Gloeobacter violaceus PCC 7421: one gene and its partner. The protein of the gene in region 2 interacts with the protein of the main gene of each other region in a pairwise test. Links are inferred from orthologs where the notes say so. Each region holds a gene or a part of one and is shown on either strand. Other genes may lie near its edges. The genes, in order: GLL_RS20270 and GLL_RS16075.

Region 1 (7,333 bases), 810 kb from region 2 along the record:
AGCACCGCCGTCCCCACTACAACACACCCACGGGCATGTCGGCGGTGCAGTTGCTGAGATTTTTGGGGCAACTTGTCTGGCGCCAGGGAATTCGCCGGGCCGAGACCCGGGGTTTGTTCTGGCGGCAATTGATCGACATGGTTCTGCGCAAGCCCCGCCTGGTGTTCGAGTACATGGGCCAGTGCGCCGCCGCCGAGCATTTCTTCGAGTACCGGCAAGAAGCCCGCAGCCATATCATCGCCGAGTTGGGTTTCGATCCGCTCGACTCAACATCGCAAGGAAAAGCGGTCGAGATCAAAGCCAAATCCGGCACTCCCACTACCGGATGAGCTTGCTGACCTCGGACCGCAATCGCTTCTCCAACTAACGGGCTAGCTTGTCCGGTCGCAGGTTCAGCAGCTCCTGGGGAGAAGCCAGCAGATCGATCCCTACATAGAAGATTTTTCCTTCCGGGTTCAGGGCAAACCGCCAGGCAATATTCATCGCAACGTTGACGCCAAACCAGGGAGTCTGAACTTTGCCCGTAATCTTCAACTGCTTGGACCCATCGCCCAAGACCTGACTGATGCCCTGCTGCGGCATCAGGGTCAGGCCCTTGGCCTCTTCGCGCATGTAGGCAGCGATTGCCTGATGGCCGACTATCGGTTCTCTGAACGGCGGCTGCAGGGCGCCGTCGGGAGCAAACAGAGCAACGGCGGCATCGAAGTTATCGGTATTCATCGCCTCAAAGTAAGCCAACACCACCGGTTCTTTGATGCCTTCAATGTGGGGCTTGGCAGCGGCGACCGGCTCGGTGCGGATGAAATCGAATTCGACCGGTTCTGCAGCAACCTTGGCGATGGAAGGATCGTACCCCATGTTCACCACGATGTCGCGCAGGATCTGAATTTGCTGGCCGCCATCCAACTGTTTGAGGGTCTCGAACAGCTCCTGTCCTTGGGAAGACAACTCGTAACCGTACTGAATAGGGGCGACCAGACCGTCTGCCATCCACCGGGCCAGCTGATACCAGAAACCAAGCTTGGTGTTGGCGCTGTAGGAGCTATAAGAACGGCTGATAGGGGAGTCGGCCCGTCTGACAAGATCGAACATCACCTGCGTCTGCTCGGGACCACTCATCCGCTGGATGCGATCGAGCAAATCTTCGATCAAGAACATACTTGAGGCGCTGAGGGCGGCGGGTGTAATAGATTGACCCGTCTCTGTGTAGGCGTACCACAGTAAGGCCAGCTGGTCCTCCGTACTCAGTTGATTGAACTGGTCGAGGATGGCTGGAATCGGACTGGGGGAACTGTTCCCCGAGAACATTGCCTGTGCTGACTCGATGGTGAGTACCATGATCAAAATCTCCAAAGTTGCTGATGAATAAATTCTGCCAACTAAATGAGAAGCCTAGCCTAGCTTAGAATGACACGACCTAACAGTCGGCTCCCAGTGGCAAACAGTTACTTTAAGTCGCAATGGTCTCTTCGCAGGCTCCTTGGTAGGTAAGGTTGGCCAGCTGCTCAATGAAGTCTGGTGAATTTTAGAGAGACGAGGAGGTTGAGCAGTTCTATGGGACCAAGCGTCAACCGTCAGAGGCACTCGGGAGCAGGTCGGGTACCCGCATAGACATCGGCTCGTTCGTAGCCGATTCCCAGGAAAAGTCGTCAGGTATGGCGAACCTCTCACACGGCCTACTGTACTGCCATCGCTTCAGTTATGTGAATTTATTTAATGAATCCATATAATAATCAATCTTCCGCGGATAGGTCAGGGGGCTACGGCCTGATGATGGGATGCACGAGCTCACCCCCGATATAGCATCCGGCATTCACATCTCCTGCGTTTCAGGGTCCTCGGCTATCAAGAATAGTCTGTCGAAACTCAAATCGCTGCTCGCTTATCCGCCGACAATCCGGGTGGTGTGCGCCGAGAAGCCCTTGCACTGGAGGGCTTGAATGAGCGAGCTGTCGTTGCTGACACGAAATTGGGGACCGAAGCGCACGAGTTTGTGGCGTTGGTCGGTCTTCACCGAAGCGATCACCGCAATGTGAGCAGTTTCGTTCTGGTGCGCCTGCAGCACATCGCGGATCTGGTGCCAGGTCTGTAAATCGGCGCGCGCTTCGAGGTCAATGACCACCATGCGCACTTCTTCGACGGGTTCGGCGTCTTGAATGATCAGTTGCGGCCGGTCGTCGCGCATATCTATCTTTGCCCAGAGCATCAAGCGCGCGTCGGGAATAAAATAGCCGCCCACCCGCTCGTAGGTTTTCGGAAAGACCACGGCCTCCGTTGAGCCGGTCAGATCCTCGATCTGCACGATCGCCATCCGGTCGCCTTTTTTGGTGACGACGTTTTTGACCTCGCGCACCAGGGCGATGGCGCTCACGGTGCTCTCAGCCCGGCAATCGGCCAGATCCGCGAGGTTGACCGGGGCGAGCAGCCGGGCACTTTCGCGCACCGCCTTGAGCGGATGATCGGAAATATAAAAGCCCAACAGCTCCCGTTCGAATTTGAGTTTGTCCGCGGGCGGCAGATCCGGTGTCGGCGGAGCACTGGGAGCGCTTTGATAACCGGTTGGGTTGCGATCCCCGCCACCTGAGAGTGCATCAAAAAGATTGAACTGTCCGAGGGCACGGTCGCGGGCACGGTCCTGCGCCCAATCGACCACCTTTTCCATGTCGGCAATCAACTGTCCCCGATTGGACGAAAACGCATCGAACGCCCCGGCTTTGATCAGCGATTCGAGGGCGCGCTTGTTGATTACCCGCATGTCCACCCGATCGCAAAGATTCGCGAGGTTCTTGAACGGACCCTGACTGTCGCGAGCGTCGAGCAACGCCTGGATCGCTCCTTCACCGACGTTTTTGACCGCTCCCAATCCAAACAGAATGCTCTTCTCTTGGGGCGTAAAATCGAAACCCGAACGATTGATATCCGGCGGTTCAATTTCAATACCCATGCCCATGCAGCTTGCGATATATTTTTGTACCTTGTCCTGATCGCCTTTGACCGAACTGAGCAGCGCAGCCATGTACTCGACCGGGTAGTGCGCTTTTAAATACGCCGTTTGGAAAGTAACATAACCGTAAGCTGCAGAATGAGATTTATTGAAACAGTACTCCGCGAACACAACCATCTGCTCAAACAACTCATCTGCTACTCGGCTGGGCACGCCGTTCTTGGCAGATCCATCCACGAATATGGAACGATGCTTCTCCATCTCTTCGCGCTTTTTCTTGCCCATTGCTCTTCGAAGAAGGTCGGCTTGACCGAGGGTATAACCACCTAATTCTTGGGCAACTTTCATGATCTGTTCTTGATAGCATAGAACACCATAAGTCTCTTTCAGTATCGGTTCCAGCAGTGGATGCAAATATTCTATTTTTTTGCGGCCATGTTTTCGGTTGATAAATTCTGGGATAAGCCCGGCGTCCAGTGGACCAGGACGATAAAGAGCAAGAATTGAAGAAATATCCTCAATATTTGAAGGGCGCAGATCGCGCACAACTGCCTTCATTCCTGAGGATTCAAGTTGAAAAATACCCTCCAGATCTGCCTTACCCAGTAGTGCATAGGTTCCGGAGTCTTCCAGCGGCAGATTGTCCAGGTCGATGCGGACCCCCCGGTAACGCTCAATCAACTCCTGGGCGCGATGGATCATCGTCAGGTTTCTAAGCCCCAGAAAGTCCATCTTGAGTAGGCCCAGATCGGCGATGTCCTCCATGTAGTACTGGGTGATCACCTGGCCGTCGTTGTTGCGCTGCAGAGGCACCAACTCGTCAAGGGGCACACTCGAAATCACCACCCCGGCGGCGTGTACGCCGAAGGTTTTGTTGGTGCCCTCGATGCGCATGGCGAGTTCCACCCATTTTCTGACCCGCTCGTCGCCCTCGTAGGACTGCTTGAACTCGGGGGCAGGGGTTTCCTCGGAGATCATCTTCTTGAGCGGGACGGGTTTGCCGCGCACGACCGGGATGAGCTTGGCAAGCTTGTCTGCCTCACTATAGGAAATGTCGAGCACTCTGGCGACATCCTTGAGCACCGCTTTGGAGGTGAGGCGGTTGAAGGTGATGATCTGCGCCACGTACTGCTCGCCGTACTTCTCGGTGACGTAGCGAATCAGTTCGTCGCGCCGCTCGATGCAAAAGTCGGTGTCGATGTCGGGCATCGACTTGCGCTCCGGGTTGAGGAAGCGCTCAAAAAGCAGGTTGTAGCGCACCGGGTCGATGTTGGTGATGCGAAGCGCATAAGCCACCAGGGATCCGGCCGCGCTGCCCCTACCCGGACCCACGGCGATGCCGTGGTCGCGGGCGTACTTGATGTAGTCCCAGACCACCAGAAAGTAGGTGGCAAAACCCATCTGCTCGATGATCCCCAGTTCGTACTTGAGCCGTTCGCGGTAGTCCGGGGCAATTTCGCTGCCGAAGCGCTCGCGCATGCCCTCCCAGGTCACCTGCTCCAGGTAGCTCTCGGCGGTGTGGCCATGGGGGATCGGAAAGCGCGGCAGGCGCGAATCTCCCAATAGTTCGCGGTCATACTTTTCGACTTTTTCGGCGATCTCCAGAGTGGTGGTGAGCGCCTGGGCGATCACCTCGTCGCTCAGGTGGTCGCGAAACATACCCGCCATCTGCTCGGCACTTTTGAGAAACTCGGTGCCGGTGTAGCGCATGCGGTTCTCTTCGACCACCAGCTTGCCCGTCTGGATGCACAACAGCGCGTCGTGGGCGTCGACATCCTCGCAGGAGGTAAAGTGCGAGTCGTTGGTGGCGATTACCTTGATGCCCAGCTCGCGCCCAAGGTGGACGACGGCGACGTTGACGACGCGGTCCTCGCGCTGGCCGTGATCCTGAATCTCCAGATAAAAATCGTCGCCAAAAAGGTCTTTATACCACTGGGTGGTACGGCGGGCCTGCTCGAACTGGCCGGCCAGGATGAGCTGCGGGATTTCGCCCCCCAGACAGGCGGAGGTGCAGATAATCCCCTCGTGGTACTGAACGAGCATCTCCTTGTTCATGCAGGGCCGGGAGAAGATCCCTTTGCCCTGCACTCCGTCCAGATGCGAGATCGTCACCAGCTTGACGAGGTTCTTGTAGCCGGTGAGGTTCTTGGCCAGCAGAATCTGGTGGTAGCGCCGGTAGCGGCGGCTCTTGTCGCGGATGTCGCCGTTAATCACGTACCCTTCGGTGCCCACGATCGGCTTGAGCCCGGCGGCGCGGCATTTTTTGATTAGCTCGATGGCCCCGTACATTACCCCGTGATCGGTGATCGCGATGGCCGGCATCTCCAGGCCCTTCGCCCGCTCGATGAGGTCCGGCACCTGGCTGGCACCATCCAGCAAACTGTAGTCGCTATGGGTGTGGAGATTGACGTACTGCATGGCAAGACACTATGGGCACAGGTCATTATCCTACAGGGGCACTAAATCTGGATCAATCGGCAAGTGGCCCGGGGCCGTTATGAACATGTGTTTACAATCGATTGTAGTGCAGCCGGTTCCACCTGACGAGGGAGACCGGTAGGCTCTGCAAATTACTACCATGGTGTAGTGCGCTTTATCGCACCGATGCCGAGTTCTCCCCACACCCTCACTCACCATGAAAAAACTGCTCTTGCTTGGCATACTGGCCCTGGGAATCGTTGCCGCCCCCGCCCAGGCGCAGTACTACCCCTCCGACTACGGCCCGGGATACCAGTACAACCAGGGTTATTCCAACGGCAACGACAGCCGCTACACCCAGGGATACAACGACGGCTACCGCTGCGGGCGCTACGAAGATTGCGCAGGTGCCCGACCCAGCCAGTACTCGCGCTCCGGCTACTCCTCTTCCGGTTACAACACTTACGGCCGCTCCGGCTACAGCAACTACGGCCGTCCCCAGAGTCTCGAAGGCGTGTTGATTCAGCAGGGGCTCAATATGCTGTTGCGCTCTGTGCGCTAATTTTGCCCTTCATGCCAATCGATTTATCATAGGAGATTGGTGTCGCCGGGGTAAACACTGCCTACACAGTCAAAAATGCCAACCCGGACGTCAAAGCCAAGCAGCTCGCAGGCATGCTTGACAAACCGGGATCGCTCAAAACGCCAAGGTTCGCGCCGCCTTTGAACAGTTGCGCCGGGAGCTGCATATCGAATGACAGGTGTTGGCAAATCGCGGATTTTCAAGAAATAAAGATTTCAATGCCCGAGGCCAGCGGGTGTGCAGCCAGCTCCTTGTGATTATGCTTGTAGAGCATAATTACAATCGCTACGGTTATTGTATCTGTATCCTCATTGACGCGTTTGCTTCTCAAACAGGACTTGTGCCGCTCGTAAAGTTTTAAATATGGAAATCTCGCATCTGTACCAACTCGCCCAGCGCCTTTTGTCATCTGCGCCACCGGGGCAAGGTCACTCCGAACCGCAGTTGCTGGTTGGCGGGCTGCCCGAGGAGTTCCCAAGTCAAATTTCTATGCCTGAAAGCACGCGCCTCCTTGGCAGTCTGGTTCAAGAGTCCGGTCGGTTCCAGGTCGTTCTCGAAACGGAGCTTTCCCCAGACAGCATCCTCGACTACTACAGGAGGGCTGTTGGTGCAGTCGGTGGACGCGAATTAAAAATGGCAGTACCTCTAATGAGTGGAACGGCATCTGTCGGCTCGACGGGCACTGCGAGGTTCCGCTTGCCCGTTGGAAATCGATTGTTGGTGGTGGTTGCCTCTTTAGTTGGGGAACGCTTGACGGACGTGCGGTTGCACTTGCTCGGCGGGCAAGATGATGAGCGCAGCGGGAGTGGGACTTTCAATGTTGTGGATGCACCAACTGTGGGAGGGCAATCCACCGTCTGGTCGACGATTGGCCTACCGTTTTTGGAGCCGCCTGCTGGAGTCGAAGAGTTTTCCACGTTTCACGGTCTTGATTCGATGGGTCGGTTCCTGACTCTGACGTTGTCGATACATCTAGCTGCACAGGCACTGGCAAGTCATTTTGGAGAGCAACTCACACGCGCAGGTTGGCGGCAAAGTTCTCGAGGCGCGAACGGTCAATCCGCCTGGAGCACCTGGGAGGTAGCGGATGGAGCGAACCAAGTCCGCGGTTATCTTTGCATTCAAGAGTGGCCGGGAACGGCTGCGCGGCGCTTAGTTTACCTTCGAATCGAACGCTGATGAACCCCAGCCGCCCGAACCGGTCGAAATTCTAAGGCACAGACGACGCAGCAGCGGAGACTAAGTAGGCGCCCTTAAAAACACCGAGCCACTGCCGCTAAAACCCAGAGGACAGACCGCTGTCTCGCTGAACCTTCGCTCTAGTCGAGGGCACTTACTTCGTCAAGGATGGTTCAAGGGGTGACAGAGTATGGGCAAAGGCTCGCCTG
Region 2 (6,325 bases):
CTGGACAGGTATTTTCAAATGGCAAAAGAAGAAATCCTGGAATCGCCAACGGAACCGACAAGCGAAGCGAGGGACAGATCGCAGAAACTTCCCGCGCGCACCAAAAAAGCCCGGATCCTGGAATGGTTCGACTCCGGCCTGCGCGATCCTGTCGAGATCGCCGCCCACACCGAGGCCCGTCCCTCCTACGTGGCCCAGGTGCTCGCCCAGGCGGGATTGCTGGAGGGTTACTTCGACCTGTACACCACGACCGCCAAGGACCAGAACGCCTACTCGCCCTACTTCCGGGGTGTGCTGTCTTTTAAAGATCTCGAAGCGGCCCGCGCTTCGGTGGCCAAGATCGATGCGCTCTACCGGCACTTCGAAGCGATCGGTGACCGCGCCGGGCAGCACCAGGCGATGGTGATTGCCCTGACCGGCCAGAATCGGGCGCGCTGGATCGGCAAGCAGCGCGAGGCTGCGATCTTCCACGCCTGGCTCTGTACCCACTAATCCTGTCCGCAGACCACGGCGATTTGGGCGCAGACAGCCCCGGCACTCAACGCACCCGGCCGGCAAGTGCGTCGCGGTGCTCGAGTTCAGTAAGAGCAGAATCGCTCCGTGCGCAGGTGGGCCGGGTCGAAGCCCTGCTCCAGAAGTGCCCGTTTAATTTCGTCCACCCGGTCTTCGACGGCGCAAATATCGACCTGGAGCGCCTCGGGGCGTTTGATAAAGGCGGCCACGGCCTCCTCGGCGCTGCCCGGCTCGAATTCTTCGCCGGCCCCGGTGCGTACCGTCGGAATATAGCGAAACTTGAGATTGTGGGCAGCCAGATCCTTCCAGAGCGCATGGTAGGCAATCTCCCCCGGGTCGTTGCCGCCATAAAAAAGCCAGACGTTGGGCGGGTTTTCCTGCGCAAACAGCCACTCGATATGGGATTTGATGGGTGCGATCCCCGAGCCCTCGGCGACGTAGACCACATCGCGCTCGGGCACCGATTCGAGGGTCATCATGCCGTAGGGACCGCGCAACTCGATCGTATCGCCGGGTTTGAGCCGACACATAAAATTGGAGGCCCAGCCCACCCGGGAGATGCACAGTTCAATCTCCGGCACCAGCGCGGGACTGGAGGCAATCGAATAAATCTTGGTGAAGATGCGGCCCTCGCGCTCGAAGCGCGGCCAGACCGCCTGACCGGGCAAGAACCGAAAGGACGTTTCTCCTTCGAGCGCCAGATAAATCGACCAGATGGTCGGGGTCATCTGCAGGGTGCAGAGCACGTTGGCCCGGTAGTCGGCGGGTGCAATGGTGATCATCGGGCAGAAGCGGGTGGGAGTTGGACGTTGACGGCCCATTGGCGTCTGTGTAAATATGGAAAATGCACGTCTGGGGCTATAGCTCAGCTGGTAGAGCGCCGCAATGGCATTGCGGAGGTCAGCGGTTCGAGCCCGCTTAGCTCCATTGTCCACTCCCAATTGGCTTTCAGGCGACCGGCGTTTTGGCCAAGAGCTTGATGGCCGCGGCGGCAACCGTCTCGACCGGGATGCGCTCGACTTTGTCGCGCTCGGGTGAAACGAGGGCGACGTACTTAGGCTCCTCCGGCAGCAGCTTGGTGGGCAGGGTAGGGCCAAACAGAGCGACCAGGGGAGTGCCGGTGGCCACCGCCAGGTGCATCGGTGCCGAGTCGACGCACAACAGCAGGCGCGAGCGCTCGATGAGGGCGGTGAGCTTCCCCACGTCCGGGGGCTGGACAAAGCGGGCCTGATCCGCCAGTTCCCCCTTGATGGCCGTCACCAGTTCGCTGTCCTCCGGCCCCTGGACGACGAAAAACGGCAGGTCCGCTTCTTTGACGAGCAGTTTCTGCACCACCTGCGCCCATTGGGCGGCGGGGTAGAGCTTGCGGATGCCCTTCAGTTCGGCGAGCTTGCTGGCCCCCGGGTGCAGCAACAGGGGCTTGCGCCCGCCCAGCGAGGCAAGGGCCTGGGTGGCCCAGCGCTCGTCCTCGGAGTAGACCGCAGCCTGGGGCGGGGTGAAGGCGCGCTGGATGCCAAAACCCTGCAGCAGGTCGTGGTACATCTGCGCTGCGTACTGATCGCGGTTCAGCGGCACCGAGTCGGTCAAAAACCGTTCGGTGATCCAGGCGCTGTAGCCTACCCGCTTCGGGATGCCGGTCATCCACAACAGCAGAGCGACGAGGCTGGAGCTGCCCACCGAGAGCACGGCGTCGTAGCGCCGGTCGCGCAGGATGCCAATCAGATTCATCCAGTCCGCCAGACTCGGGTCGCCCTTAAAGTCGAAGGTCAGCGTTTCGTTGACACTCGGGCATACCCGGTAGGCGCCCTGCGAACGGGGTTCGACGACAACCTCGATGCGCGACTGGGCGAAGCGCTCGCGCAGTCCCCGCAGGGTGGGAAAAAAGAGCACCTGGTCCCCGATGCCGCCGGGATTGAGAGCAAGGATGCGGGTCATGGGTGTTGCGAAGCCTCGTTAACCAAGACCCATTCTAAGGCGGCAATCTTCAAGTCTCGCTGTAGCGGGCAATTCCGAAGACGTAGATGCCGTGGGCCACCAGGGCGAGCGCCCAAAATCCCAGGAGCCACCCCTGCCAGGGCCACTCGGCACTGTAAAAGCGCGCGAAAAACGCCACCCCCGAGTTGACGGCGGCAAAGATGCCCACGTGCAGGGCAAAGTTGATCTTGTCGCGCAGGGCGCGGTAGACGGGCGAGCGGGGATCCGGGGGCGAGGAGAGCTTGGGAGGCATGGCTTACTGGCTGTCGAAGCGGGCGCGGGGACGAAAGGACTCGGTGCGGGAGAGCTTCTCGTACAGGTCGCGCTCCTCCGAGGACAGTGCCGTCGGCACCTCGATGCGGATTTTGACCAACTGGTCGCCCCGGCCGCCCCCCCGGCGCGGCAGACCGCGGCCCGCGAGGCGCAGTGTGCGGCCGGTGGAGGTGCCGGCCGGGATCGTCACCCGCACGCGGCCGGTGAGGGTCGGCACTTCGACTTTGGTGCCGAGGGCCGCCTCGGCGGGGGTCAGGGGCACTTCACAGAGCAAATCGTCGCCATCGACCGCAAAAAACGGGTGGGTCTTGAGCTTGACGACCAGAAACAAATCGCCCCGGCCGCTGCCCTCGCCCGCCACCCGCACCTTGGTGCCTTCGTGGACCCCGGCGGGGATGTTGACCTCGACCACTTTGCCCGTGGCGGTGCGCACGCGCTTTTTGGTGCCGTTCAGCGCTTCTTCGAGCGTCAGTTCGAGGGACATCTCGACGTCTTCGCTGCGGCCCGGGCGCTGGGTGGTGCGCACGTTCGCCCGAGCCGCGCGCTCGCCGCCGCTCCCGCGCAGATTGCCCATCAGCGAGTCGATAAATTCGTCGAAGCTGCCGAAGCGGCTAAAGTCAAAGTCGAATCCCTCGAAGCCCCCCACGCCTGCCCCGGCCGGGGCGGCACCACCCGCCGGGGTGCCGCCGGAGCGGCCCGCCTGTTGCCAGTAGCGACCGTATTGATCGTAGCGGCTGCGCTTGCTCGGGTCGGAGAGCACCTCGTAGGCTTCGGAGATCGTCTTGAATTTTTCTTCCGCCTGCTTGTCGCCCGGATTGAGGTCGGGATGGAACTGCCGAGCCAGTTTGCGGTAGGTGCTTTTGATCTGCTGCTCATCGGCAGACTTAGGAACACCCAGTATCTCGTAGTAGTCCCGATATTCCATAGCGTTTCGATGTAATCGAGCGGATCTATTCCATCATAGGCGGTGGCTGCCCACCCCCGAAGCGCCGCCCTAGTGCGCTCGGCCGCGGCGACAGCGTTCGGAGCAGTACTTCACCTCGTCCCAACAGTCGGCCCACTTGCGCCGCCATTCAAAAGGCAAACCGCAGACCGCACAGATCTTGCTGGGCAGGTTGGACTTGGTATAGCGCACCCGCCGCTCAGCCATGGCCGCTCCAGCGATCGAGCCGTTCGACGGCGGCGGCCAGGGTCTCGTCGCTCTTGGCATAGCAAAAGCGCAAATTGCAGTTGGGATGACCCGGCGGCAAAAAACAATCCCCGGGCACCGCCGCGATCCCCGCTTCGACGGCGAGGCGTCCGGCCGCCGCCAGGGCGTTTTTGGCCCCGAGCACCCCGGCATCGGTCCAGACATAATAAGCCCCAGCCGGTCGTACCGGCTCAAACCCGCTGCGGTACAGCGCCGTCACCAACCGGTCGCGCTTGGCCTGGTAGAGGCGGCGCAAATCGGCGTAGTAGTCGGCAGGCGCTTCGAGGGCAGCGACTGCGGCATGCTGCATCGGTGCCGGAGCGCAGATGGTCAAAAAGTCGTGCAGCCTGCGGATGGCGGCGGTCAGGGGTTCTGAGGCGATCACATAACCCAGTCGCCAGCCGGTCACACAAAAAGTCTTCGACAGCCCGCTGACTGTCACCGTGCGCTCGGCCATCCCCGCGAGCGAGGCCAGCGAGATATGCTCCGCCCCGTCGTAGAGGATGTACTCGTAAATCTCGTCGGTGATCGCGTAGGCGTCATGGCGCTCGCAGTAGCGGGCCACCAGTTCCAGTTCCTGACGCGACCAGACTTTGCCGGTCGGATTGGCGGGGTTGTTGACAATCACTGCCCGGGGCGCGGTACCGGCAAAGGCCCGTTCGAGCACCGCCTCATCGACACGCCAGTCCGGGGCACTGAGCGGCACGTAGCGGGGCTTTGCCTCGACTGTGGCCAGATTCGGCCGGTAGTTCTCGTAAAAAGGCGAGAAGACCACGACTTCGTCGCCCGGGTCGAGCAATGCCATCAGCGCCAGATTGATCCCCTCGGTCGCTCCGCAACAGACCGTCACCTGCGTGGCCGGATCGACTGCCAGAGCGTTGTCCCTGGTGCACTTGGCGGCGATGGCCTCGCGCAACTGCGCCAGTCCCCATGGGTCACAGTACTGGTTGCGGTCGGCGGCGATCGCCCGCTGGGCCGCCTCCTTCAAAAAGGCGGGAGCCGCAAAATCCGGCAATCCCTGGGCCAAATTCAGCGCCCCGAGTTCGTCGCAGTAGCGCGAGGCGTCGCGAATCAGCGAGGGAACAACCGCGAGGGCGCGCTCCGACAGACGATGCTTGACAGGTGGAACCACGAATAATGCCCAATCTCGACTGTAGGCATTCTAGTCGTTGGCCCATTCCTCGCGGCCCAGCAACTCGGCCAGGGGATCGCAAAGCCGTACATCGAGCAATTCCAGCTCCTCGCACATCGCCTGCCATTCGGCGGGCGCATAAAAAGCGCCGAGCGCCGAGACCGGCTGGGAACGCAGCACCTTGCCAGCCTCGAGCCGGTGGCGCACTTCGCCGCGGATGTAGTCAATAGAGAATCGGACAGCCTGTGCCATATACCTCGAACCCGTCGAACCTGTTAAAACGGTCTTCTGTGCTGTAGTGAATTATACATTCTATTCAGTGGCAGCGGACCACCCCCCTGCGGTTCCCCGTCGGCCCACAGCGCTTGCAAGCCTTGTCATGCCACTATTGCAGCGTCGGGAGAACATTTTTCCGGCCTGGCGCGGGGGGTGATCTATCGGGGGAATGCCATGGCCTGGAGGAGGGGGCACCGATGAACGCGGGCAAAAAATGTAAGTTTTGTATGCGCCAGGATACGCTGCCGACTCGAAACGAGTCCTTTAGGCAGCCGGTCCGCGGTCCGGCTGCAGACCGAGCGAGCGCAATTGCACCTTCAGCCGCTCCATCTCCTCGCGCAACTGCTCGGCCTCTTGCTCGGCCTGCTCGGCTCGATGCCGCTGCTCCTCCTCGGGAGTCGCGATCCATTGGCCCCGCTCGTCAAACCAGCGCAACCAAGGCCGTTCGAGCTTGAGCCAGAAGCCCCGCCACAGACCAATCCCAATCCCCAACTCCTCAAACCAGAAGCGGGGCTCAGCGAGCGTCACCTCCTGATAACGGATGCCAAGCAGTTGAAATAGCCGCATTCGACCGACATCCCCGTCAAAGACGATGTAGTAGGGCACCCGCAGGATGCGCTCGTAGACCTGCCACTTGGTCGGCGGTTCGTCCGCCCCGCAGCTCGACCGGCCAAGATCCTCCGCTTCTGTACTTGGTGAAAGAAACTCAATGACAACCGTTGGGGCTATCCCTTCTTGCCATAACACGTAGCTGCGCCGCAGTTCCCGCTCTTCGTAAAGGCTGGGCACACCGATCACCGCAAACCAGTCCGGGCGTTTGTACCAGAGCAGGTGGCGCAGGTCGTAGTAGAAATTCAGATCGCCGGCGGTGAAAATTTCTTCCTGTGGGCAGGCCGTCGGCCGAAAGGTCGCCGAGAGCAGTTGCGGTTGGAGAATATGAAATTCGTCAGGCAAGCCTGGCTCCTCCA

Evidence for each region.
Region 1: the proteins of GLL_RS16075 (region 2) and GLL_RS20270 interact in binary tests that used the Escherichia coli proteins (3 or more experiments, as listed by UniProt). The link is inferred for Gloeobacter violaceus PCC 7421 from one-to-one orthologs.

Annotation. Positions count from the first base shown.
Region 1 is NC_005125.1:4,125,907-4,133,239, reverse strand. What follows is about bases 1,683-5,672. They hold GLL_RS20270 (DNA polymerase III subunit alpha), read right to left. Parts: upstream 5,363-5,672; coding sequence 1,883-5,362; downstream 1,683-1,882. Other genes in these bases: GLL_RS20265 (hypothetical protein), read left to right, coding at 5,580-5,672. In the rest of the region: GLL_RS20280 (B12-binding domain-containing radical SAM protein), read left to right, coding at 1-329; GLL_RS20275 (orange carotenoid protein N-terminal domain-containing protein), read right to left, coding at 364-1,338; more of GLL_RS20265, read left to right, coding at 5,673-5,924; GLL_RS20260 (hypothetical protein), read left to right, coding at 6,309-7,124. UniProt on the Escherichia coli protein: DNA polymerase III is a complex, multichain enzyme responsible for most of the replicative synthesis in bacteria. This DNA polymerase also exhibits 3' to 5' exonuclease activity. The alpha chain is the DNA polymerase catalytic subunit.
Region 2 is NC_005125.1:3,313,764-3,320,088, forward strand. Bases 2,993-5,974 are described here. They hold GLL_RS16075 (pyridoxal phosphate-dependent aminotransferase), read right to left. Parts: upstream 5,082-5,974; coding sequence 3,903-5,081; downstream 2,993-3,902. Other genes in these bases: GLL_RS16065 (DnaJ C-terminal domain-containing protein), read right to left, coding at 2,993-3,685; GLL_RS16070 (DUF2256 domain-containing protein), read right to left, coding at 3,755-3,910; GLL_RS16080 (DUF4327 family protein), read right to left, coding at 5,112-5,333; GLL_RS16085 (Uma2 family endonuclease), read right to left, coding at 5,622-5,974. Also shown: GLL_RS16040 (hypothetical protein), read left to right, coding at 19-492; GLL_RS16045 (ferredoxin--NADP reductase), read right to left, coding at 579-1,295; GLL_RS16055 (glycosyltransferase family 9 protein), read right to left, coding at 1,462-2,448; GLL_RS16060 (2TM domain-containing protein), read right to left, coding at 2,498-2,740; more of GLL_RS16065, read right to left, coding at 2,744-2,992; more of GLL_RS16085, read right to left, coding at 5,975-6,325. UniProt on the Escherichia coli protein: Shows aminotransferase activity with methionine and histidine as substrates, and to a lesser extent also with phenylalanine.